Regions from separate parts of the Paenibacillus sp. JNUCC32 genome, predicted to be linked through region 2. Evidence: riboswitches for the same ligand, from Rfam matches in the RefSeq annotation. Region 2 holds a riboswitch; each other region holds the start of a gene.
What was found. Region 2 has a riboswitch for cyclic di-AMP ahead of JNUCC32_RS22980 (hypothetical protein). Riboswitches for the same ligand answer to the same signal wherever they lie in the genome.
Positions count from the first base shown of each region.

Region 1: linked by a shared signal. The riboswitch ahead of JNUCC32_RS06245 (C40 family peptidase) and the one ahead of JNUCC32_RS22980 (hypothetical protein) in region 2 are both predicted to bind cyclic di-AMP.
Region 3: linked by a shared signal. The riboswitch ahead of JNUCC32_RS24960 (resuscitation-promoting factor) and the one ahead of JNUCC32_RS22980 (hypothetical protein) in region 2 are both predicted to bind cyclic di-AMP.
Region 4: linked by a shared signal. The riboswitch ahead of ehuB (ectoine/hydroxyectoine ABC transporter substrate-binding protein EhuB) and the one ahead of JNUCC32_RS22980 (hypothetical protein) in region 2 are both predicted to bind cyclic di-AMP.

Region 1 is NZ_CP062260.1:1,345,664-1,351,672, forward strand. Features, by position in the region: gene JNUCC32_RS06225 (leucyl aminopeptidase family protein) at 1-1,031, shown strand, start outside; gene JNUCC32_RS06230 (copper homeostasis protein CutC) at 1,062-1,748, shown strand; gene JNUCC32_RS06235 (ROK family protein) at 1,784-2,737, shown strand; gene JNUCC32_RS06240 (hypothetical protein) at 3,043-3,570, opposite strand; cyclic di-AMP (ydaO/yuaA leader) riboswitch at 3,833-3,966, shown strand; gene JNUCC32_RS06245 (C40 family peptidase) at 3,970-4,446, shown strand; gene JNUCC32_RS06250 (stalk domain-containing protein) at 4,566-5,840, opposite strand.
Region 2 is NZ_CP062260.1:5,183,019-5,189,027, forward strand. Features, by position in the region: gene kdpB (potassium-transporting ATPase subunit KdpB) at 1-159, opposite strand, end outside; gene kdpA (potassium-transporting ATPase subunit KdpA) at 182-1,861, opposite strand; gene JNUCC32_RS31860 (potassium-transporting ATPase subunit F) at 1,891-1,965, opposite strand; gene JNUCC32_RS22975 (hypothetical protein) at 2,118-2,528, opposite strand; cyclic di-AMP (ydaO/yuaA leader) riboswitch at 2,658-2,826, opposite strand; cyclic di-AMP (ydaO/yuaA leader) riboswitch at 3,366-3,538, shown strand; gene JNUCC32_RS22980 (hypothetical protein) at 3,675-4,139, shown strand; gene JNUCC32_RS22985 (proline dehydrogenase family protein) at 4,289-5,209, opposite strand; gene pruA (L-glutamate gamma-semialdehyde dehydrogenase) at 5,408-6,009, shown strand, end outside.
Region 3 is NZ_CP062260.1:5,645,143-5,651,151, forward strand. Features, by position in the region: gene yabG (sporulation peptidase YabG) at 28-930, opposite strand; gene rsmA (16S rRNA (adenine(1518)-N(6)/adenine(1519)-N(6))-dimethyltransferase RsmA) at 1,046-1,930, opposite strand; gene rnmV (ribonuclease M5) at 1,934-2,479, opposite strand; gene JNUCC32_RS24960 (resuscitation-promoting factor) at 2,666-3,853, opposite strand; cyclic di-AMP (ydaO/yuaA leader) riboswitch at 4,123-4,337, opposite strand; gene JNUCC32_RS24965 (TatD family hydrolase) at 4,543-5,307, opposite strand; gene JNUCC32_RS24970 (HD domain-containing protein) at 5,404-6,009, opposite strand, start outside.
Region 4 is NZ_CP062260.1:6,452,733-6,458,741, forward strand. Features, by position in the region: gene JNUCC32_RS28545 (flavin reductase family protein) at 1-562, shown strand, start outside; gene JNUCC32_RS28550 (SDR family NAD(P)-dependent oxidoreductase) at 745-1,488, shown strand; cyclic di-AMP (ydaO/yuaA leader) riboswitch at 1,857-2,003, shown strand; gene ehuB (ectoine/hydroxyectoine ABC transporter substrate-binding protein EhuB) at 2,359-3,213, shown strand; gene ehuC (ectoine/hydroxyectoine ABC transporter permease subunit EhuC) at 3,215-3,868, shown strand; gene ehuD (ectoine/hydroxyectoine ABC transporter permease subunit EhuD) at 3,872-4,534, shown strand; gene ehuA (ectoine/hydroxyectoine ABC transporter ATP-binding protein EhuA) at 4,547-5,398, shown strand; gene ectA (diaminobutyrate acetyltransferase) at 5,423-5,935, shown strand; gene ectB (diaminobutyrate--2-oxoglutarate transaminase) at 5,952-6,009, shown strand, end outside.

The DNA.
Region 1 (6,009 bases), 3.1 Mb from region 2:
GGGAGGGGCTTTCCCGTGAAGATATGGAAGCCATCATCCGGACGGCGGAAATCCGGATCGAAGGAACGCAGCTCACCCGAGACTTGGTGAATGAATCACCTGAGACGTTAAATCCGGAGGCGTTTGTTGCGGTCGTTGAGGATCGTTTCAAAAAAGCGCCCGTAGACCTTCACGTATACCGCGGACAAGAGCTTCATGACCGGCAGATGAACGGACTGATCGCCGTGGGTGCCGGCAGCAAATACGAGCCTGCGATGATCGAGATTTCCTATAACGGAGCGGAATCCGGGAAGGAAAGCCCTCATATCGTGCTTATCGGCAAAGGCGTTACCTTTGATATGGGCGGGATGAACGTTAAGATCGGCCGAGACATCAGCGATGCCCGCATGGATATGGGCGGCGCAGCCGCCGTCGTGGGCGCCATGGATATCCTGGTGTCGCGGAAGGCTCCGGTACGGGTTACGGCATTGATCGCCGTAGCGGATAATTTATCGGGACCGGATGCGATGCTTCCTTCTTCCGTCGTTCACTATCCGAACGGACTGAGCGTTCAGGTAGCGAATACGGACGGGGAAGGAAGATTGATCATTGCGGACGCGCTGCTGCACGCAGCCCATCTTAACGCTGATAAGGTGATCGATATCGCCACCCTTACCGGCAATGTCGGTGCGGCATTAGGCTTGGAGATCGCCGGCATTTGGGGCGATCAGGAGATAACGGCCGATTTGGTCGAGATCGGGGAGCGCAACGGAGAGCGCCTATGGCCCATGCCGCTGATGGACGAGTATGAATCCGAGCTCAGAAGCGATTATGCCGACCTGAGGAATGTCGGCACGTCAACTTTGGCAGGCGCGATCACGGCTGCGTTGTTCATCCGTCATTTTGTGGCGGAGACCATGAAATGGGTGCATATCGATATGGCAGGCACGGTCCAGTATAAACGGGAATTCCCTCACTCCGCGGCAGGGGCTACCGGCTATGGAGCCAGGCTGCTGGCGGACTATGTGGAGAAGCAGTATCGCCCTGCATAAGCGAACCAACGACAGTAAGGAGTGAAGAACATGCTGCTTGAAATTATCGCAACATGCGTGGACGATGCCATCACAGCCGAGAAGAATGGCGCGGACCGTCTGGAATTGATCACGGCGATCACCGAAGGCGGGCTCACGCCGGGCATCGGTCTCGTGGAAGAGGTCGTGAAAGCCGTTCGGATTCCGGTCCATGTGATGGTAAGGCCCCATAGCAGATCCTTTGTGTATAACGCGCTGGATATAGCAACCATGGTTGCGGAGGTTAAGGCGATCCGCAAGGCGGGTGCGGCTGGCGTGGTCCTTGGCATGCTGACTCCGGAAGGAAAGATCGACGAGGCCGCCTTGGCCCAAATGCTGGAATGGACGGGCGATATGCAGGTGACATTCCACCGGGCTTTTGATGAATTGGAGGATCAATTCGAAGGGCTGCGTACGTTGCAGAAATATCCGGCCGTCACCCGCGTCTTGACGTCGGGAGGACCGCAGCCGGCACCGCAAGCGATCCCGAGGATTCGCGAGCTTGTGGAACAAGCCGCAGGCAGCGGGCTTAAGATATTGGCCGGGAACGGCCTGAAGTGGGAAATCATACGCGATTTCATCGACCAGACCGGCGTGAGCGAGGTTCATTTCGGCTCCGCTGTCCGGTATGGCCGATCAGGGCTGAAGCCCATTGATCCGGTTGAGCTGCGATCATTGGCTGACAGCTTACATCAATAGAAGTAGCAAACCTATCGGAAACAGGTGAACAAAAATTGCAAACCGAATTGAATGAACAGCAAGAATTTGTGGTTGGCGTTGACCTTGGGGGTACGAAGATCGCGGCAGCGCTCTTTGATTCCGAAGGACAGCTGCTGAACCGGGAGCAAATGGAGACAGCCGGAGCGCGTACGGCCGAGGAAGTGGTCGCGAGAATTACGAACATGATTCGCAGCGTGTCGGGCGGCCACCCGCTTCGAGGCGTAGGCATGGCTTCGCCGGGAACGGTTAACAGCCGGGAGGGCATTGTCATTCACGGCACGAATTTGCCGGAATGGACCAACGTCCCTCTCAAAGCCTGGATGGAACGAGATCTGAATACGGAAGTACAAGTGCTGAATGATGCCAATGCAGCCGCATGGGGCGAATATGTAAGAGGTGCCGGCCGAGGGTCGACGAACATGGTTTACGTGACGCTCAGCACAGGCATCGGTTCAGGCATCGTGCTGGATGGCAAGCTGTTTCTGGGCAGCAATTCCTTTGCAGGGGAGCTTGGGCATCATATCATTGATCCCAGCGGTCCGCAGTGCAATTGCGGCAGCCATGGCTGCTGGGAGGTGTTTGCTTCAGGAACGGCCATCGGCCTGGCAGCATCCCAGCGGATGCTTACCCAGACCAGCGTTATTTCCGAACTGGCCGCAGCCGATGGAGGCGTGAACGCCAGGCATGTATTCGAGGCTAAACGTCTTCATGACCCCGTCGCAGTGGAGGTCATCGATCGTGCCGTTTATTACATGGCGCTTGGACTGGTTAACGTCATTCACAGCTTCAACCCCGATCGCATCGTGGTTGGCGGGGGTGTGAGCAGAGCAGGCGAGCTCCTTTTCCCGCAGCTTCGGGAAATGACGGATAAGCTGGTCATGCCGTCTTATTTAGGAACCTACGAGATCGTTCCTGCGGGACTGCGGGACGATGTTGGCCTGGTGGGAGCCGCAGCCTTGTTCCAATAATACATTCGTAAAGAAAAGGCAACAAAAGCCGCCCTCAAGGGCGGCTTTCTGATTATTCATGAAGAGAGCGGGAAACGGAGCGATCATATTTGCGTAAGCGAAGTCCGTAACTTGTGACAGGTGATAGGCGTAAACCGTAAGCCGTCATCCGTTTTCACTGGAGTCGAGTTTTTGGTTTCCTATTAGGTTTGTTTGTATCCGACAAACAATAAGCGGTTGCCCGCACTTTCCCGCCCGCCGACGGAATCCGCCGGCTCCAAACCCGCACGCGAGGCGGCCTGCAGGCTTGGAGCCGGCGGATTCCGCTACTCCATGTATTTTGATGCGTCGAACGTAATCATGCTCGTATGGTTGGCATGCTCGATCAGTGAGGAGAGCCTGGTCACTTCGCGTTCCTTCTTGCGCGCCTGCGCCTGATAAGCTTCCGGATCGTATAGGGCCACGTTAAACAGCGTTACGGCGCCATCTCCGCTTCCCCGTCCGCTCTGGCGCTCCAGTTTCTTGCGGGAGCCGAGATGGGCAAGCTGTCCGATATCGCTGCGCATTTGTTTGGCGAGCTCGATCGCCTCCATGATGGTCATGTCGGAGCCGTTCCAACTAATGGTCTGCGTCGTGTTGGAGATTGCCATCAGCAGATCCAGCTTTCTGTAATCCGCTGCGGCGGCTTCGATCTCTTCCGTAATGGCATCCACGCTGCGAGCAGGATACTCCGCCGTTTCCCCTTTTTCAATGATCGTGCTGCTGTTGTTCAAGCGTTCCGACATCAATTGATTCATGAGACGATTGATTGCTGCCCGGACTGCTAAAGCTTCAGCCATCGTGATTTGACTCATAAGCGAAGGATCACCTCTTTGATTTCTTGTCTGAATATGTAAACGTTCCGAACTGCAAAAAAGTTGCATGCCCGTTAACAAAACGTCGCCGGAGGTTCGATGGAGTGTTACATAATTGTCATGAGTATGCGAGATGGCATAATGAAAAAACATGAAAATTTTCAGCCTATACGACATTGATTAACATATAGTGATAGATTTCTAGGATATTATTGACAGCATCCTTGCTTGTATACTATATTAAGAGAAGGTTACAAAATGTTAATGAATTTTGCCGAATTTCGTTTGTGAAAACGGGGGAACCGTCTTGGGTGAATTATTCTTGTACCATAGAGAGTATAGGGAACCTTCAACCGAACCCTTAGCTAACTCCGTAGGCATCGAAGGAGAGAACATATTTTGAAGAAATTTGTCATCACATTGCTTGGGTCTGCAATTATTTTTTCTTCAGGTGCCGTATCAGCTTATGCTGATCAACAACCGAATTTTCAGCATCAAGTGAAGCAATTGGTAGGAACGCCTTATAAATGGGGCGGAACAACGACAAGCGGATTTGATTGCTCCGGATTTATTCTGTATATGTTTAGAAATTTCGACATGGATCTTCCGCGCACATCCCAGAGTCAGGCTAAAGCCGGGGTTCATGTGGATCGCGAGGACCTGAGAGTCGGAGATTTGGTATTCTTCAATACAAGCGGAAGCGGCATTTCCCATGCGGGCGTTTACATTGGAGATGGACAATTTGCGCATGCTTCCAGCAGCAAGGGCGTAAGAATCAGCAAGCTTAGCGACTCCTATTACGAACCGCGTTATGTAACGGCGCGCCGTGTATTGAGCCAAGAGAACTATGCTAAACTGGTAGGAAGCGCGAGCTAATTGGAATAAGCAGTTTAGAGTTCGATACATAACCGGAAAGCCTGACAAGAGATGATCTTGTCAGGCTTTCTTTTTTATAGAAGATTATAATTTGGGATTCTGCGAAAGGATTCACTAGATTATTCTTTTACGACAGAGGCATTCACGGCGGCTTCCATGCCATTATTATAGGAACGGAACAAGCCCAGACGCCAGAAGGCGGCACCTTTCAGATCATAGCGCTTGGCCAAGCCGAGCTTATCGTCGACGGATGTGGCGGTTTCGCTGCTTAAGCTGATGCCGAGCAGGAGCTTCTGCTTAGGAACGCCTGCCTGAAGTGCCTGCTGAATGGCTTGGTCCACCAGACTGTTGGGTTCAGGAACCTGGGCTTTGGTGCCAACCGGATTGTACTGATACGCCATGACGATGAGATCATCGGCAAGGGAGGCCAGCGTCTTGTAATCATAGCCTTTATAGGCGCTGTTCAATGGCGGAACGGCTAAGGACAGAGTAATGTCGCTCGGCAATGCCGCTTTCAATTGCTTGACGTAATCATTAAGCAGCTTCTGCTGCTTCGCGGCATCCAGTTTAAAACCGAGCCCTTCGAAATCAAGCACCACGCCGCCGAATCCGTTATCCGCCACCGCGGTCGTGATGCCCTCAATGGACTTTTGGCGAAGGCTGCTGTCGCTGAGGACTTTGGTTAATTCGCCGTTTCCGTCCAAAGCGTAAACCATAAGGTACGGTTTAATCTCCCGATCCGCTGCATCCGCAACAATCGATTGCGGAGTCACGTCGCCGGCCGCCGCAGGCAGACGATACTCGTCGCCTTGAAGCGTAAACTGACCTTCCCGATCAATGCGGCTCCAGCCGAAGGCGACTGAATTCATGGATGCTACGAGATCCCGCTCTTGGAAAGATTGCAAAGCATAAAAGGCTCTTAGATGCATTTCGCGCTGCGGCGACACGAGGGAGACCGTGCGAGTCGCCTGATTCCAGCCGACATTGACGCCGAATTGGCTGCTGAACGAGCTGAGCGGAATCAGAACGCGACCTTCCCGTTGGACAGGGGGAGCGGCCAGCTTCACTTTTTTACCGTTGACGGTTGCGCTCGTGCTTCCGACTTGAAGCAGCACTTCCGTCGTTTGACCTTTCACCTCGCCAATGGCCTTCACCGTTTGCGTCTTGCTGTTCCACGTGATTTGAATGCCCAGCGCTTCACCGACCGTCCGGAACGGCACGTAAGTAACCCCTTTGTCTATCCTGGGAGCTGCATCGAATGTAAGCGCAACGTCATCCAGCTTTACCGAAATGGCAGGCGCAGCCTGTACCTGGCCGATATGGGGAGCGGTTCCGAGCAGAGATAAGGCAAGAACGGCAGCGACGGCTGTTTTTCCTAATGGTTTATGCAGCATGCTATTGTTTTCCCTCCAACCCAATAAAATAATAGAATGATTCTCATAGAATATGGAATTTGCTCTAGCATACGCTAGTATAGCAAAATTTTCATAGAGTTCCAATCGCATGATGTCATAGAATCGATAAGAGTAGGGATGTTGATTTTTTAAACTTTCCAGTATAATA
Region 2 (6,009 bases):
CGGAAATATCGTCATAAGCAGCACAACCAGAGTCCCGGCCTCCACGACAAACATGACCGGATTTCTCATCATCAGGACGGGATTCAGCTTCGTGAAGCTGTCCTTCAGCGCCTGACGGACCATCTCTTGGGACATCGCTTTTTTTCTCGTATTATTCATGGTAATAGGCCACCTTTTCTATTTAACGAATCGTCAGATGCTCGGCAATCGGTCCCAGCACCAGCACAGGCAGGAAGGTCAAGGCACCGATGATCAGGACCACCGCGATGAGAATGCCGGCAAAAAGCTTATTATCTGTCCGGAACGTTCCGAGCGTCTCGGGAACCCACTGCTTCCGCATCAGAGAGCCGCCCACCGCCAGCAGGGCAATCATCGAAATATAGCGCCCGATCAGCATGACCAGTCCGGTGCTGATGTTCCAGAACGGCGTGTTATCCGCAAGGCCCTCAAACCCGGAGCCGTTATTGGCAGCGGATGACGTGTATTCGTAAAGCACCTGCGAGATGCCGTGAAAGCCCGAATGGGCAATGCCCGCCTGTCCCGCATCCGTCATGAGCGCGAGCGCCGTCGGAGCAAGGATGATCAATGGGTGTACCAGAATGACAATCGCGATCAGCTTCATCTCCCGGGCCTCGATTTTTCTGCCGAGAAATTCGGGGGTACGGCCAACCATAAGACCGGCCAGGAACACCGCCAGGATCGCGTACATGAGCATGTTCATCAGCCCGACGCCTTTTCCGCCAAAAACGGAATTCAGCATCATCAGGGACAACGGCGAAATCCCGCCGAGCGGCGTGAGCGTATCATGCATGTTGTTGACCGACCCGGTCGTGGCCGCGGTTGTCACCGTCGTAAACAGGGAGGATTGGGCGATCCCGAACCGGACCTCCTTGCCCTCCATGCTGCCTTGCGAGGCGTCGATGCCCAGCTGGTTTAATGCCGGGTTGCCGTTGGTTTCCGCGGCATAGTTCAAGGACAGGAAGCCGATAAACAAGGTCATCATTACCGAGAATATGATCCAGCCCTGCTTACGGCTCTTCGCGAACAAACCAAATGTGTAAGGAAGCGCCGCCCCGAGACTCCACATGGACAGAATCTCGATCACATTGGTCAGCGGGGACGGGTTCTCGAACGGATGCGCCGAGTTGGCCCCCATAAAACCGCCCCCATTGGTGCCCAGATGCTTGATCGATTCGAGCGCAGCCACCGGACCCACCGCTATTTGCTGCTCGCTTCCTTCCAGCGTCGTGACGCTGAGCGTAGGCTTCAGGGTCTGCGGCACCTGCAGCGCCACCAGCACCATCGCAATGATGAAAGCAGCCGGAATGAATACCCGGGTATGCGCCTTAACGAAGTCCTCAAAAAAGTTGCCGACGGTCGTGCCCTTGCTGGTCACCGCCCGGATAAAAGCAATCGCCACGCACAGCCCGGTCGCCGCGGACGTAAACATCATCATCGTAATGACGGCCATCTGGGCCAGATAAGACAATCCCGACTCCCCGCTGTAATGCTGAAGATTCGTATTGGTCATGAAGCTGATCATCGTATTGAACGACAAGGTCGGTTCCATATGGCCGATGCCGTTCGGGTTCAGCGGCAGCACCTTCTGCAGCCGCAGAATCAAGTAGCCCGCCGCAACCAGCACGATATTCGTTAACACAAAGCTGACGGCATATCCTTTCCATGTCATCCCCTTGCGTTCTTTCAAGCCGATCAGAGCAAAGATCGGTTTCTCCGCCCAGGAGAACCATCTGTCCGTTCCATTGCTTTCATAACGAAACACCTGATATAGATAAGTTCCCAGCGGCTTGACCAGCAGCACTAGAACGAGTATAACGATGGCAATTTGTAAAATGCCCATGACGATGCCTTCCTCCTTCAGCCGTTTCCCTAGAATTTTTCAGGGTGAATCAGCGCATAAATCAAATAGAGAAAAATAAAAATCGTGAATATCAACATGATCATCACGGCTGATCAGCCTCCGGTTCCGAAACCACGCGCCCGCACCAGGACATAAACAGCATGAGCAGTCCGTAGGTTCCTCCCAAAATGAGCACCATAACTAAATCCTGCATGAATGTAACCTCCCCTAACTCTTGTGGCGTCAGTCCAAACGCTTAGCTCATAACGGATGCCATCAGAAAGGACACCTGATGATGATTCGTATGAAGCACCACATCGGCACCCAGCCCTTTGTATATCAAGCGCGGATTGCCGGAATGGGTGATCACGTAAATCGACTCCGAGGTCCATGTCCGGCAGATCCGCAAGTAGCGGCAGCACAGATTCAAGCTGCTTTCGAACAGAAACACCTTGCTGACGGGAAACTCGGGAATGATCCAGGTCTGCTCGTCTCTTGTATCAATCAAAATGATGGGTTTGCAGCCCAGTTCTCGCAGCCTCTGCTGCTCAGCCCGGTTGTTGGCTATGGCCGCAAACGGAACACGTTTGTGAATCAGCTGGCGGACGAATTCCTCCCCTGCCTTGTTCGGCGCGGATACCAGGATGAATTCCTGTGGTTTCTCCATCTTCGTTTCTCCTCCTAAGGTCAGAAAGAGAAGGCAACAACAAAGAAGCCTGCGGAAAGAGAAGAACTCTTCCCGCAGGCTTCTTACAGGACACGGTGAAATACACCGTGGCCCAAGTCCACGACAATCGTTGCCTCTCTCGATACGCTTACGAGGTTAGCTGACGGATTCGGGCGTGAGAGTCGCCCTACCCATAGACCGTTATCTTGTCTACAGGATTCACCCCAGAGAGATCAGGTTCATCTCCCGACTGGTTCCCCCGTTCCTTTTCCATTCAAGGACTCAGCGAAAATTAAAAACGAGTAGCATGTTATTCTATTAGCCATTGACTTGTCATCCAGACTGGGCATAACAGCACAGCAACAGGAGGTCCACGCGGTGAGAGTCGCCTCTACCTTCAAATCTCAGCAAGGCCCATGGTGCCTTCGCCATCGATCCATAAAGGCTTAGGGGCAACTCTCACACTGCCTTTAGACCTTCATGAAACGGCTGCCCGTATGCCTTGGTCGTTGATGACCGTCAATTCATAGTTCGTATCATACGTCCGGCCCTGCAGGATGTAAATGTGAGCAAAAACACATCTAGCGTTATGTCGAACAGGAACCAAGCAGTATTTCGTCTTTATCTTCCGAATACTGCTCTATACTATGTATTTCTCTTGTTTTCTCTTATTTATCGCAATCCAACGAGATACCGAGATTTTGCCACGATAATAGATGACACGGCCGATTGTACGCGTTTTCTTTTACCGTTTTCATCACATTTCGGAATCTATTCGTCCCATACGGTCATTTACTTTTCGTTTCCTCCGGCGTATGATTCATCCATCTATCCGAAACACGTGATACGCCGAGCTCCCGACAGACCGGGAGACGGGGGAACCAAAGTCACCAGTCTTCGATTGGTGAATGGGGTGAATCCGCTGCGCCTAGGATCGAAGGGCCCCGCGGTAGGGTGCTCTCAGTCCGAATCCGTCAGCTAACCTCGTAGGCGCGTTGTTGAGAGAGAATACCATCCAAGCTTTGGCATAGCGGCCGCCGGAATTGGGGCTCTAACCATAAATAGGCCTGGAGAGCGGGGTTTCTCTGCTCACCAGGCCTATTTGCCGTGCATATAACATTCTTATAAAGGAGCGTAGATCATATCATGACGAAACTCATCGAGGCAGCGCTTACACCCGTCATCGAAACCGCAGTGCCTGCATTAGGTGAAGAGACTATCGGCCATATGGAGATATTTCGTTTCGACCGGGGCTCGGCCGAACGCTTTATCCCATGGAGCGATCATGGCTGGAACTGCGGCTTGTTCAAAGTCAGCTGCAAAGACGCGGCAGGATATGTCGAATATGCCCTGCCAAGCACGAGAGAATTTTCGGACCTGGTCCGCTGGGCATCCGTCTTCTCAAGGCTGAGAGGCATGTCCGTGACTGAGGCCATTCGCTATGCCCGAAAGCAGCAGCAGTGGGGACCCGCACGGATGCAACTTGCTGTATCGGCCCTCGCCGATCTGGAGATCAACCTGCATCGGCACATCACTCGAGAGCGGTTAGGCGGACTGCCGCTGGAGCGCTCCTTCCTTATGAATTGCTCGGAGGCGTATTATCATTTCTAGGGGCAGCAGCTACAGAGAGCTGCTGTACCCGTTTCCTTTGGATTGGGCACTTCTAAGCAGCCTGATGTTTTTTGAAACCATGAAGAACCCCGTCAAAAAGCCACTTATTTCATCAGGCATTTTGACGGGGTTCTGCAATCGGATCCCGCTCACTTGAACATATTTTTGAGCACCATCATCAGGTTGGCGGGCTTCTCCGCCAGGCGCCGGGTGAAATACGGGTACCACATCGTTCCGTAAGGCATATAACACCGGATACGGTAGCCGTCCTGCGCAAGCGCTGCTTGATCGTTCATCCGCAGTCCATACAGCATCTGAAATTCATAGTCCTGTTTGTCTATGCGGCTCTGCTCGGCAAATACCTTCACCCAGTCGATGATGTTGTCATCATGCGAGGCAATCGCGACGTAGGCTCCTTGGTCGAAATGCATTTTGACCAATTTCTTGTAGTTGTCAATGACCTCCCGCTTCTGCTGAAAGGCGATGGTTCCCGGCTCTTTGTACGCGCCCTTTACCAGCCGCAGATTAACGCCGGCCCTTAACAGATTCTTCACGTCCTCCTCCGTACGGAACAAGTAGGCCTGCATCACGGTCCCCACATTGGTCAGCCCCTCCTTATGAAGGCGGAGCGTCATATCGATGGTTGCCTGGGTATACGGCGAATCCTCCATGTCCAGGCGAACGAAGTTGCGGTGCTCTTTAGCCTTTCTTACCACCGACCTGATGTTTTCGTAAGCCTTCTCGGGGTTCAGGGCCATGCCCATTTGCGTCGGTTTCAAGGATACGTTCGATTGCACTTCGCGCCTCGCAATCCCTTCCACCAGCTTCAAATATTCCTCCCGGTACCCGGCCGCTTCATCCAGCGTCGTAATGCCCTCCCCCAAATGATCCAGCGTAACGAGAATGCCTTTCGCGTTCAGCCTCTCGATTTCGTCCAGCGCCTCATCCAAGGTATCGCCGGCAATGAATCGGCCAGCCAATTTCCGGCCGTACTTGATCGACAGCCATTTCACGAGTTTATTGCCGGACACCGTCAGGATCACTTTACGGTACAGCTCGGTTCCGTCCATGCGCGCGCCCCCTTTGCAAGGTAAACCAAAATGCACTCTATCTAACTCATATGCAAAAATCATGACGGCATGCAGGAAGACATACATATTTAAATAGAGGTTTTCACCAGGAGATCCTAACCATGCCACCATGACGATCCGCAGATGGACCATTGGCCTGAAGCTTCGATTCATATCATGTTAAGGAGGGGCCTCCCCATGCGAGCACCTTTTCGGAACGAACCATTTATGGACTTCAACAACGAGTGGAACAACAAGTTATACGATGCGGCGTTATCCGGGGTCGAAGCCGAGCTTGGCCAATCGTACCCCTTGGTTATCGGCGGTGCCAAAATCCATACGGAGCGTACCGCTAAGTCGGTCAATCCGTCGCGCAAGCGCCAAGTCATCGGCGTCGTGTCCCAAGCGGATACCGAGCTTGCCGAGCAAGCCATTCAGACGGCGGCGCGTACTTTTGAGACGTGGAAGCACACCGAGGCGAACGAGCGGGCTCGCTACCTGTTCAAGGCCGCGGCAATCATGCGGCGGCGCAAGCTCGAGTTCTCCGCGCTGATGACCCTCGAAGCCGGCAAGACGCGTGCCGAAGCGGACGCGGATACGGCCGAAGCGATCGATTTCATGGAGTTCTATGCCCGCGAAATGCAGCGCCTGAGCGCGCCCCAGCCGCTGACGGTCCACGAGGAGGAAGAGAATCATCTCGATTACATCCCGCTTGGCGTCGGCATCGTCATTCCGCCTTGGAACTTCCCGCTCGCGATTATGGCCGGTATGACTACGGCGGCCATCGTCTCCGGCAACAC
Region 3 (6,009 bases), 460 kb from region 2:
GGACCTCTGATCGAACGGATTAGGCGCCTAACTGACTGAAGGCGTAACCTTCAAGGTGGACAAATCCTGCAGCTTGGGCAGACCGATCCGGTAGCTGCCTCTCGTCTCAATTCCGCCTACGCCCTGGCTGCCGCTGATCGTATGATGGACCACGTCATGGATGTTCACGGTATCCCGGACCGACGTATAGGCCGCTTTAGCGGCGACGTAAACGGGATCCAGCGCATGGATGAGGATTCGCCCCGGCGAGCTGGCAAAATTGGCTCCAGCCTGCAGCAGCGCCTCAAAATGCGATTGGCACGCTCCGGCCACGATGACCAGGGAATCCAGGTTCCGCTCATATTGACGCGCCACCTGAATCGCCGTGACGAAGTTGTGGGAATTCTTATAGCTGTCCAGGCTATATAAATCGTATGGCTGACGTCTCTTCAGAACCCCATCATGCCCCGTGATCACAACGATATCAGGTCTTACCCGCGGAAGAAGACGATATAATGAATCGGCCATCCCCGACTCATTGATATAATGGCCTTCCGCTGGGACCCGAAGCTGGTTGTACAAGGTCATGCTCTTCTTCAGATATTGGGGATCTCCATCCAAATGCAGCACCTTGCCCGGCACGTCAAAGTATCCTTTATCCGCAAGCTGGCCGCCTTCAGTATGCCGCAGGCTGGCCAGTTGACGCTCGCTCTGCTCCTGTCTTTGCTTCTGCAGGCGGTCCAGCGATTCATTGGCTTTGATCTGCGCCTGCTTTGTTCGTTCGCTTAAGGTGGGATGCGGGACCGTAACCAGATCATCAACGGGAGCATCGGCCAGTAACCGGAATTCCGTCCCTTTGATGACGATATTGTTATTTTGCCGCATGCCTTCTACCCGGAACGTTACATCGCCGCCGTAGGATTTACGAACGACCAAGTCTCCCAAGTTCATCACAACATCACCCCTACCCTATGGTATGGGCTACTGTGACTATTGGTTCTTGTTCAGCGCCAATTTATCGCGCGGAGGCAATCCGTAAGCTCCAGAGACTCCCTGAACGGCTGCGTCAACGGATATTGGCGCCGAACAGCACGTTGCTAAGCCGCGCATACTCCTCAATGCTAAGCGTCTCTCCGCGCCGTGAAGGCTCGATCCCTGCTTCCTGCAGCAGCTGCTCCAGCCGTTCACGTCCCTCACCCGGGAAGAACCGGCTCTTCAAATTGTTGGCAATCGTCTTCCGTCGCTGTGCAAATGAAGCCTGGACCACCTCGAAGAAGAATCGTTCATCTTCCACGCGGACGGGCGGCTGTTCCCGGACCGCCAGGCGAATCACGGCCGACTCGACGTTCGGCTGCGGAATGAACACCGTGTGCGGCACGATGCAGACCAGCTTAGGCTCGCTGTAGTATTGAACGGCAATGCTGAGACTTCCGTAATCCTTGCTTCCCGGTGCAGCGGCCATCCGTTCGGCCACTTCCTTCTGAATCATCACCACGATGTTCTCCAGCGGCAGCTTCTCCTCCAGCAGCTTCATGAGAATCGGCGTCGTCACGTAATACGGCAGATTGGCAACCACGCTTACCTTCGATACGTCCGCGAAATCCTGACGGAACAGCTCATGAAGATCCACCTTCAGCACATCCCCATGATGAACCCTCACGTTCCCGTAGGGCTCCAGGACTTCCCTTAGGATGGGAATCAGGCGCTGATCGATTTCGACCGCGGTGACGGTTCCTGCCGTCTGTGCCAGCTTCTCCGTCAGTGCACCGATGCCAGGTCCGATCTCGAGCGCGCCTTTATCTTCATCCAGTCCTGCAGCTTCCACGATTTTATACAAAATATTCTGATCGATGAGAAAGTTCTGGCCCAGACTCTTCTTGAAGGAGAATCCATGGCGCGAGATGATCTCCTTCGTCCGTCTTGGTGTTGATATATCCTCGATCCGACTCATTAGCTAAACGCCCCCTTCTTCCAGCTGTGCAAGTGCTGCCAGAAATTCTTCCCGCGATATTTGAAACATGGCCAATCGTTTATGGAACTGCTTGCTGTTGCAGTATCCGATGCCCAGCAGATTACCCATCGCCATCCGTCTTGCCGCAGCCTCCGGGTGAGCCGATAATCCTGCCTCCAGCATATCCTCCAAACTGATCAGGCTCTCTCCACCCTCAAAAGACGTGTGAACCCGCTCCAGCGCGCGCCGGATCGCCTCTGGCGAGGCATTCTCCACGCCGATATCCCCTTTCCGGGTAGCATCCGCTTCCGGAATGAAGGCGTGCTTGCAACCGGGTACGCCCTGATCCACGATTTTGCGGATTCGTTCACCCGCATGGTCAGGATCCGTCAATATGATAACGCCTCTGCGCTCCTGGGCAAGCGCTATGCGCTTCAGGATTTGTTTGTTGATCGCTGAACCGCCGGTTTCGATCGTGTCGGCTTCTACGGCCCGTTTAATGGCAACGGTATCGTCCCTGCCTTCCACGACAATCACTTCTTTAATCATGCGTTCGTTCTCTTCCTTCCCAAGCAGAGCAGGCCTGTACAACGTTAAGGCTCAACCCGTTTAGCCTTGATTACTCCCGTCTTAACAAAACAAAAGAAGAGGAAATATTCCCTCTTCTTGATCATCATATATTATAAGCTAAATAGTATAGCATTAGAATGGCAAAGTAAATTGGAATTCATGCGTCTAGTTCAATTCAGGTTTAACCGGACCGATCACGTAAACGGTGCGGCCGCTCTTCCGGCCGAAATTCATGGCCGATTTCAACGAATCGTAATAGACATCGATTTTGTTGCCTTTGATGGCGCCGCCCGTATCTTCAGCACGGCGGAAGCCGATGCCTTCGATGTAAACCCACCATCCGATCGGGATGATATTAGGATCAACGGCGATGGTGCGACCTTCCGTAACGCGTGTGCCGGATGCGGTACGCGTACCGATTCCTTGCTGTTCGGCGGAATACGCGGTCATCGACACGTTGTTCAATACCTTCTTGTATTTAAAATCAACGCCTGCGCGGGAAACCACGTTGTTCTCCACAGCCTTGGCGGTCGTTACTTTTTTCGTGCCGGACAATTTAGCCGGTGTAGCTTTTACATCGGTGGCTGCCGCCTGGACGATAACAGGCTTCTCCACTTTTTTCGTGCCTACGGCAATGATTTTATCCTTCGTTCTGCGTTCGATTTGTTGGGAGACCTTCGTCTTGGAAACCAGCTTTCCATTGTGGTAGACCTTCTCGTAATGGTTCACCATAAGACCAGACTCGCCCCGCTGAATGACGCGGTTATCGCCCTTTTCAAGCGATGGATCGGCCGTCTTGATCACGCGGAATTCGCGGTCTTCCGTTTCCTTAACTTTTTGCTTCGTGACGCGAACGACATTGATATTCATATTGCTGGTCAGCTTCGTGTCTTGCGACGGTTGTACTATATCTTCACCCTGGATCGTAACGCCAGCCTCTTTGAGTACATGATCAACTGTATCCTGGGATGTAAATATGGTTTTGGTTTTGCTGCCTACCGTAACGTTGACTGGAATAGCTCTGTCAATAATAATTCGGTCTCCGTCCCGTATTGCGCCGTTCAGGGGCATCGAAATTTGATCTTGGGGACTCAACGTGATCGCTTGCTCATCCAGCAATTCCTGCAGCAACGATCCACGTGTTTCCACCGTAGTGACCCGGCCGTCGACGACAAGCTGAACTTCCTTGCCTGCCTGGTCATGTACAACCAACGATATGAGAAGTGATACCGTAACGGCACCCATGGCGCCGAGCAACATCAGTTGACGCAAATTGTCATGCTTCCATCTCAATGCGTAAGACATGCTGGATGATTGTGATTCATGGGTTTCTTCAGGTTGAAAAATGCCCACTATTCCATCCTCCTTCATAGTCCCGCCGTCTAGGTAAACGCATGAATGCATTTGACGTGACTATAGCAATTTTTCTCACAGGGCGCCCTGCTATCTATCTACACCCTGCGTCAATTCCCGTCTTCCGTCCATCTGCCATCACCTCCTGTTTACCAAGAGTATGATGGACCCGTCTCCATTATTCAAAAATAAAAGAAGCCATTGAAAGAGTACTAGAGGCTCTAACGTGGCTTCCTGATGAATGAAATCATGGAAATGGTATGCACGAGATTTCCCCTCTTATTTCGCTTACGGAGTTAGCTGTCGGGTTCGGACGTAAGAGAGACGCCCTATATCCGGATGCCCGCTCATGGCGAGATCCTTCAAATTCACCCCAAAGACCCGAAAAAGAAATCAAATACAGCTTCGTGCATCCAGACCAGTATGCACCGCAGTATCGGTTCCCCCGTTCTCCAGAATTTCGGAGATTAAGCGAGACGGTTCATGAAATATTCGGCTGCGATCTGCACATCGCAGCTTCTTATCACTGAAAAGATGATATCCTGTTTGTATGCAGGTTGTAAAGCGACATTCAACCACATTTTCTCAAGTAAAAGGTTAAAATATTGTAATATCAACGCCTTTTCTGATTAAAAAACTTTAATTAATCGAAAATGCTCCCTTTTTCATCGCTTTTTCTCTTGTTTTCGTTAAATACCAAATCGTTCCAGCGCATTTTTGGTGGTAATTTGGGCCAATTCCTCATAGGACAACCCTCTAATTTCGGCCGCCGCCTCCGCCACCAATTTTACATATGCGGTCTCATTTCGTTTCCCGCGGAAGGGATGGGGTGTCAGGTAAGGCGCGTCCGTTTCGATCAATAATCGATCAAGCGGAACCTTTGCCAAAACCTCTTTGGGCTGCTTCGCATTCTTGAACGTAATCGGTCCCCCAAACGAGATATGGAATCCCATATCCAGGCACATTTTGGCCGTTTCCCAGCTTCCGGAGAAGGAATGCATGACACCGCCGACCTCGGAGGCTTTTTCCTCACGCAAAATGTTAACGATATCTTCATGCGCATCCCGGTTATGAATGACAATGGGCATGTTCAATTCCCGGGCAAGCCCGATCTGGCGCCGAAGCACGCGGTGCTGCACTTCCTTGGGGGACGTATCCCAATGATAGTCCAAGCCGATCTCCCCGATTGCCACCACTTTATCGTGACTGCATAAAGAGGCGATCCAATCCAGGTCCTGATCCTCCATGGTGATCGCATCTACAGGATGCCAGCCTACCGCTGCATATATAAAATCATAAGTCTCAGCCAGCTTCATCGTGGTCGGGATCGTCTCCCGGTTAAATCCGATATTGATCATCCGCGTAACGCCGGCTTCAAGCGCCCGCTGAATTGCAGCTTCCCGGTCTTCGTCGAATTGGGGAGCGTCCATATGAGTGTGCGTGTCGAACAGCATACTATCCACACTCTCCTTCCTGTCGTTTCTATGTCGTCTATTTTCCATTAGTTGGTTGAATGCAAGGGGATTAACGGTTGTCCTGTTTTGCCTGATTTAATGCTGTTGTTTGAAAACGTCGGCTATCGTCTCCGGCATTTGACCCAGGAGCGGGCCCACCTTCTCCTCCGGATAATAAAGATGGTACCGCCCTTTATGAATGCCGCTGATCGAGCGTACGATATCGGATACCTCCGAGATTTCCCTCAGCTCGTCATGCCGGTCCAGAAGGAGAATCTGTTTCTCGTTAAGCGGCATATCGGAATGAACCTTATCATAAGGAAGATCCGTTGGAAAATCAATCTCCAGGTCATATTCCGGATGCAGCCCCACGGCGCGGAACGCTTGGCGGATCCCGTCGATGGTTTCCAGATCGATGTTGTCGATTTCTACGTATTTGTAGAGCTTTCGGTGCATGAAACGGCCGCATAATTCGCTAAGAAGCGGGTCTTCCTCCTCCGTCCATTGCAGAAAGGCCGTTTGAATCAAGGCTTCATCAAGACGCAGGTATTGTTTCACGCCGATATTCCCCGAAAACAGCGCAGGCAGCGGTTCGATCATGAAACGGAAAGCATATCCACGGTCATGCAGCTCCTTGGCCCGGCGAAAGATTTGGCGCAGGATGATTTCGGAGCTTCGGGTGACGGGATGAAAATACACCTG
Region 4 (6,009 bases), 1.3 Mb from region 2:
GCTGATCGGAAGCGTCGTTCCGCGTCCGGTCGCTTTCGTTACGACATTATCGGCGGATGGCGTGCTGAATGCGGCCCCGTTCAGTTACTTTTCCATTGTGTCGAGCAATCCCCCTTTGCTGTCGGTTTCCGTTCAGCGAAAGAACGGTGCACCCAAGGATACGGCGAGAAATGCCATGCAGAGCGGCGAGCTTGTCATCCACATCGTGGACGAAGATACCGTTGCAGCCGTGAACGAAACGGCGGCGAACCTGCCTCCGGACGAAAGTGAGCTTGACCGAACCCGTTTAACCTCGGTCGTTAGTGACGTTGTTAAGGTTCCCGGCATTATGGAATCCAAGATTCGCATGGAATGCGTGCTGGAGCAGGTCGTCACGTTGGATGGTACGGATCAGCTGCCTGCCGCTGATCTATTGATTGCCCGCGTCGTCCGATTTCACGTGTCCGAGGAGCTCTACGAGCATGGCCGGATTGACGCATCCAAGTTGAAACCTGTGAGCCGCATGGCAGGAAATATCTATTCGACCCTGGGAGAGATGTTTACGATTGAGCGGCCGGTCTGATAGGGCTTGAGCTTGAATAGGGTTATTGCTTTGCGACTATTTTTAGCGAACATTCTTTTTCTTCGATAGGTTGCTGGTCATTCATTAGGAAACGGGGTATTGGAATATCATGGTCGGTATTTGCCCATTCTACATGAATGGATAGCCGGTTGATGAATTTACAACATAGGAGTGATCAACGCATGAAATTTGATTCCAAGGTTGTCATTGTGACGGGAGGCGCCAGCGGGATTGGCGAAGCGGCAGTCAGACTTTTTGCAAAAGAGGGAGCCAAGGTCGTTATCGCGGATTATTCCGACCAGGGCCAAGCGGTTTCCGACGAATTGAGAGGAGCCGGCTTTGAAGCGCTGTTCGTCAAAACGGATGTAACCCAAGAGCAGGAAGTCGCGAATATGGTGAATCAGACGGTGCAGCATTTTGGTCGTGTCGATGTATTGTTCGCCAATGCAGGCATTGCCCATGATGCTCCTGCCGATCAGTTAACGATGGATAACTGGCAGAGAACGATTGATATTAATCTGACAGGGGTCTTCCTGTGCGATAAGTATGTTATTCAGCAAATGCTGTCCCAAGGAACCGGAGGGGCGATCGTAAACTGCGGCTCGATCCATAGCCATGTCGGAAAAGCAGGGGTAACCGCCTATGCTTCGGCTAAGGGGGGCGTCAAGCTGTTAACCCAGTCGCTCAGCGCAGACTATGCCTCCAAAGGAATCCGAATCAATGCCGTGTGTCCGGGATATATCGATACGCCGCTGATCCAGGGAAGAACGGAAGCGATCACGCAGCACTTGGTCGGCCTTCATCCGATGGGCCGTTTGGGACAGCCGGAAGAAGTGGCCAAAGCCGTGTTGTTCCTCGCCAGTGAAGATGCCTCCTTCATTACGGGCACGAGCCTGCTGGTGGATGGCGGCTATACCGCGGTATGACGAGAAAAGCCCTGATGCTAAGCATCGGGGCTTTTTTTCAAGTCATTCCAGGCGTTGTTATCAAACTTATTTATGGAGTGTTTCAAAATTTTTTTTCGGTCCCGTATTTCATACGGGCAGACTACCTGATCCGGGGCTCATTCATGGCATAAAACATATATGTCATGAACGATTTCCGCATGACCCGTCAAATGCCTGCTATATAGCGGAAAATGGAGCATGGATTCCATGACCAATCCGGTGTATGGACAGCCTTAAATAAGGTGTTCAAAAGGCTCGATATTCTCGTTGCAAAAACGGTATTTTTACTTCTGAATTTCCAGAAAAAGCGGTTAAAGGGGTTTGACTTTTCCTGAGCTTCCCTTTATCATGAACACACGCTTAGTTTCCGGCATACATATTCCGGAAAGCGGGGGAACCAGTTTCACCAGGGGCGAGTCACTTGGAATTCACGAGTGTAGGGTACCATCTTACCCGAGTCCGTCAGCTAACCTCGTCAGCAGTGGATGGGTCTTGCATACATAATGGATGTTCATACAAAAGGCCCTTATTCTCTATAGGGGCCTTTTCTCTATTTTTTGACCCCCTGCTGGCGGAGCTATGTCTAGATCCCCTGTTTGGTGGTCTTTTTGCATTCAATTACAGAGGAGGGGCAACGTCTGCAAATGTGGAATGAATTGAATCGATTATCAGACGGCATTGGGTCAAAGCGTGCAAGGAAGCCGATGAATCATCTTCCCTGAAGCCTCGTCCCATGCACGCGTATCTGAATGTCCATATATCCAAGTTAACACATGTGCTAACACGGATAATTTCGTCATGCCGTTTTTTAAGAAAGTGAAAAGCTATTACGAAAGGTTGTGGAAGGTTTTGAAGAAAGTGGTTGTGCTGGTGTTGTCCGTGATGATGGTGGTATTGCTCGCGGCTTGCGGCGACAAAGGAAGTACGCTGGATCGAGCCATAGAGCAGGGATATATCACCGTAGGGTTTGCGAACGAGAAGCCGTATGCCTACAAAGAAGCCAATGGGGAGCTCACGGGTGAAGCGGTTGAGATTGCCCGCGTTATTCTGGAGCGTCTTGGCATCAAGGAGATGAGAGGGGAGCTAACGGAATTCGGTTCGCTGGTCGCCGGATTGCAGGCCGATCGGTTTGATCTGATCACGGCAGGCATGTTCATTAATCCGGACCGCTGCTCTGCCGTCCTGTTCGCGAATCCGGAGTACAGCATCGGGGAAGCCCTTGCGGTAAAGCAAGGGAATCCGATGGAACTCGGAAGCTATGAGGACATTGCCAAGAATGAGCAGGCCAAGGTGGCTGTCATGACCGGCGCGGTCGAAATCGGCTACATGGAGAAGTCGGGCATTCCTTCGGACCGGATCGTACAGGTCCCTGACCAGGCTTCGGCGATCAGCGCCCTCCAGGCCGATCGGGTGCAGGCGATTACCATGACGGGGCCGTCCCTGCAGGCGATGCTGGATTCAGCCAGCGACGACAGCATCGAACGCGTGGCTGATTTCGAGCAGCCAGTCATCGATGGCGAAAGCGTTCGCGGTTATGGGGCTACGGCTTTCCGCCAAGCGGATACCGAGTTCCAGGAGGCTTATAATGCAGAGCTTGAGAAGATGAAGGAGTCGGGCGAGCTGCTGGAAATTTTGCAAGAGTTCGGGTTCACGGAAGAAGAGCTCCCGGGTGAGATGACGGCCGCTGCGCTCTGCGGGGAATAGCATGCCGAATTCTTGGATCGATTTTCTTCCGACGCTGCTCAAAGGAGCAGAGATCACGATTATCGTCGCGTTCTTTTCAGCCATCCTGGCTATCGTGATGTCCTTTGCAGCCGGATTGTGCCGGCTGTCGAAGCTGTGGATCGTCCGCACGGTGACGGCCGTGTACGTCGAAGTTTTTCGGGGAACCTCCTTGCTGGTGCAGCTCTTCTGGTTGTATTTTGCCCTTCCGTTCATCGGCATCGAGCTTCCGAAAATGCTGGCGGCGATTCTCGCGATCGGACTTAACTTCGGCGCATACGGCTCCGAGATTGTTCGCAGTGCGGTGCTGGCCGTTCCGAAAGGACAGTGGGAAGCTGCCGTGGCGCTTAATATGAGGCCTTGGCAGAGGCTGTGGAACGTTATACTGCCCCAAGCGTCCCTGCGAATGCTTCCCCCGTTCGGGAATCAGCTTGTGGAACTCATCAAATCCACCTCGCTCGTTTATTTCATCACGATGGCGGATTTAACGTATCAGGCGATGGTGCTCCGCAACAATTACATCTCCTGGACGACCGAGATTCTGGTGCTGCTGCTCCTCATGTATTTTGTCATCGCCACGATCGTCTCGATGGCGGTTCGACTGCTCGAGCGCAAACTGACCGCGGGGAGGCTGTAGCGTATGTGGGATTGGAAATATGTGTTTGAAATACTGCCGCAGCTTCTGAGTGCATTAAAAATGACGGTATGGGTCACGCTCTGTGCTTTTGTGGTGGCATTGATTATCGGACTGCTGCTTGCCTTTGCCGCGCGGAGCAAATTTAAGCCCTTGTCGCTCATAACCAAAGGAATCATAGAATTTATTCGCAATACCCCCTTGCTGGTACAGGTGTTCTTCCTGTATTACAGCTTGCCGCTGCTGACGGGCATTTCGATTCCGGCCTTCTATGCGGGGGTCATCGGCCTGGGGCTGCATTACAGCACGTATCTGTCGGAGGTGTACCGTTCCGGCATTGAAGGGGTGCCCAAAGGACAGTGGGAAGCCGCAACCGCACTGAACTATACGAAATCCCAGACCTGGCGGAGCATTATACTGCCGCAAGCGGTGCCGCCGATCATCCCGGTGCTGGGGAATTATTTGATTGTCATGTTTAAGGAAACGCCGATTCTATGCGCCATTACGCTGGTCGAGATGATGCTGACGGCCAAAAATATCGTGTCGCAATCATTTCGCGCTTTCGAACCGTACACGCTGGTCGGGATTCTGTTCCTGATCATCAGTTATATTGCGTCTTTGCTGGTGCAAAGGCTGGAGAAGCGTTTGAATTTGCAGCGTGGAAAATAAGGAGGGAGTCTATTGAATGCCGTTGTAATCGATGAGCAGGCCGAAGAGGCGAAGAAGCCGCAGCGGGAAAGAAGCCCCGTTACGGGCTCACAGCCGATGGTGAAATATGCGGGCGTGACCAAGTCGTATGGCGACCTGCAGGTGCTGAAGGGCATCGATTTGGAGATGCAGCCTGGAGAAAAGGTGGCCGTGATCGGACCGAGCGGATCTGGCAAAACGACGATGGGCCGAATGCTGATGACGCTGGAGGAGCCGACCGAGGGGACCATCGAGGTCGATGGCGAGCTGCTCTGGCATATGGAGGAGAAGGGCAGGCTGGTCCGGGCAAACGAGAAGCATCTGCATCGGATGCGGTGCAACGTCGGCATGGTCTTCCAGCACTTCAATCTGTTCCCGCACATGAATGTGCTTCGCAACGTGACGGAAGCCCCGCGCAAGGTGCTGGGGTTGTCCAAGGAGGAAGCGGAGGAGCGGGCCGTCTCGATGCTGGGCAAGGTCGGTTTGTCCGATAAGCTGAAGATGCACCCGTCCAATTTGTCGGGAGGCCAGAAGCAGCGCGTCGCCATCGCCAGAGCGCTGGTCATGCGGCCAAAGGTGATGGTGTTTGACGAAGTAACCTCGGCGCTGGATCCCGAGCTGGTCGGCGAGGTGCTGGAGGTGATCCGGGAAATCGCCGAAGAAGGCGAAATGGCCATGATGCTGATTACGCACGAGATGGATTTTGCGAAGGAAATCGCGGATCGGGTCATCTTCGGAGCCGACGGCAGGATCGTTGAGCAAGGAACACCCGAGGAAATATTCGATCATCCGAAGAGCGAGCGGCTGCAGAGCTTTCTGCAGCGGTTCCGCTCGAACGGAAATTAGTGCTGGAAAGAGGTGTTTATGTAGATGGCAGTGGATACCGGAACCGAAGTGGTTTACCGAAGACCGGAGGCGCGGGACGGCACCCGGGTATGGGAGCTCATACGCGATACCGGATCGCTTGATCTGAACTCGCCTTATTGCTACATGCTGTTAGGGGATTACTTCAACGATACCTGCATGATCGCGGAGCATGAAGGAGACATCGTCGGTTTTATCTCCGCTTTTCGTTCTCCGCGCAATCCGGAGACGCTCTTTGTATGGCAGGTGGCGGTTGCAAGCTCGCACCGGAGGCAGGGGATCGCGAAGGCGATGCTTACCGGCCTCATGAACCAGAAGGCCTGTCATGGCGTCCGTTTCATCGAAACGACGGTATCGCCCAGCAATATGGCATCACGCCGACTGTTTCTCGGTTATGCCGAGGAGAAATCCATTCCGAGCACCGTAACGGTGGGTTATGGAGCAGAGATGTTTCCGGATGGGACGTCTCATGAAGATGAGCCGTTATTCGTGATTGGCCCCTTTTTCAATGACATTTAAACAAATGGAGGGAACTATGGACAACCAAGTCATGGAGAAACCGAAGCTTACCGTGTTTAACAAGCTGGAATCGG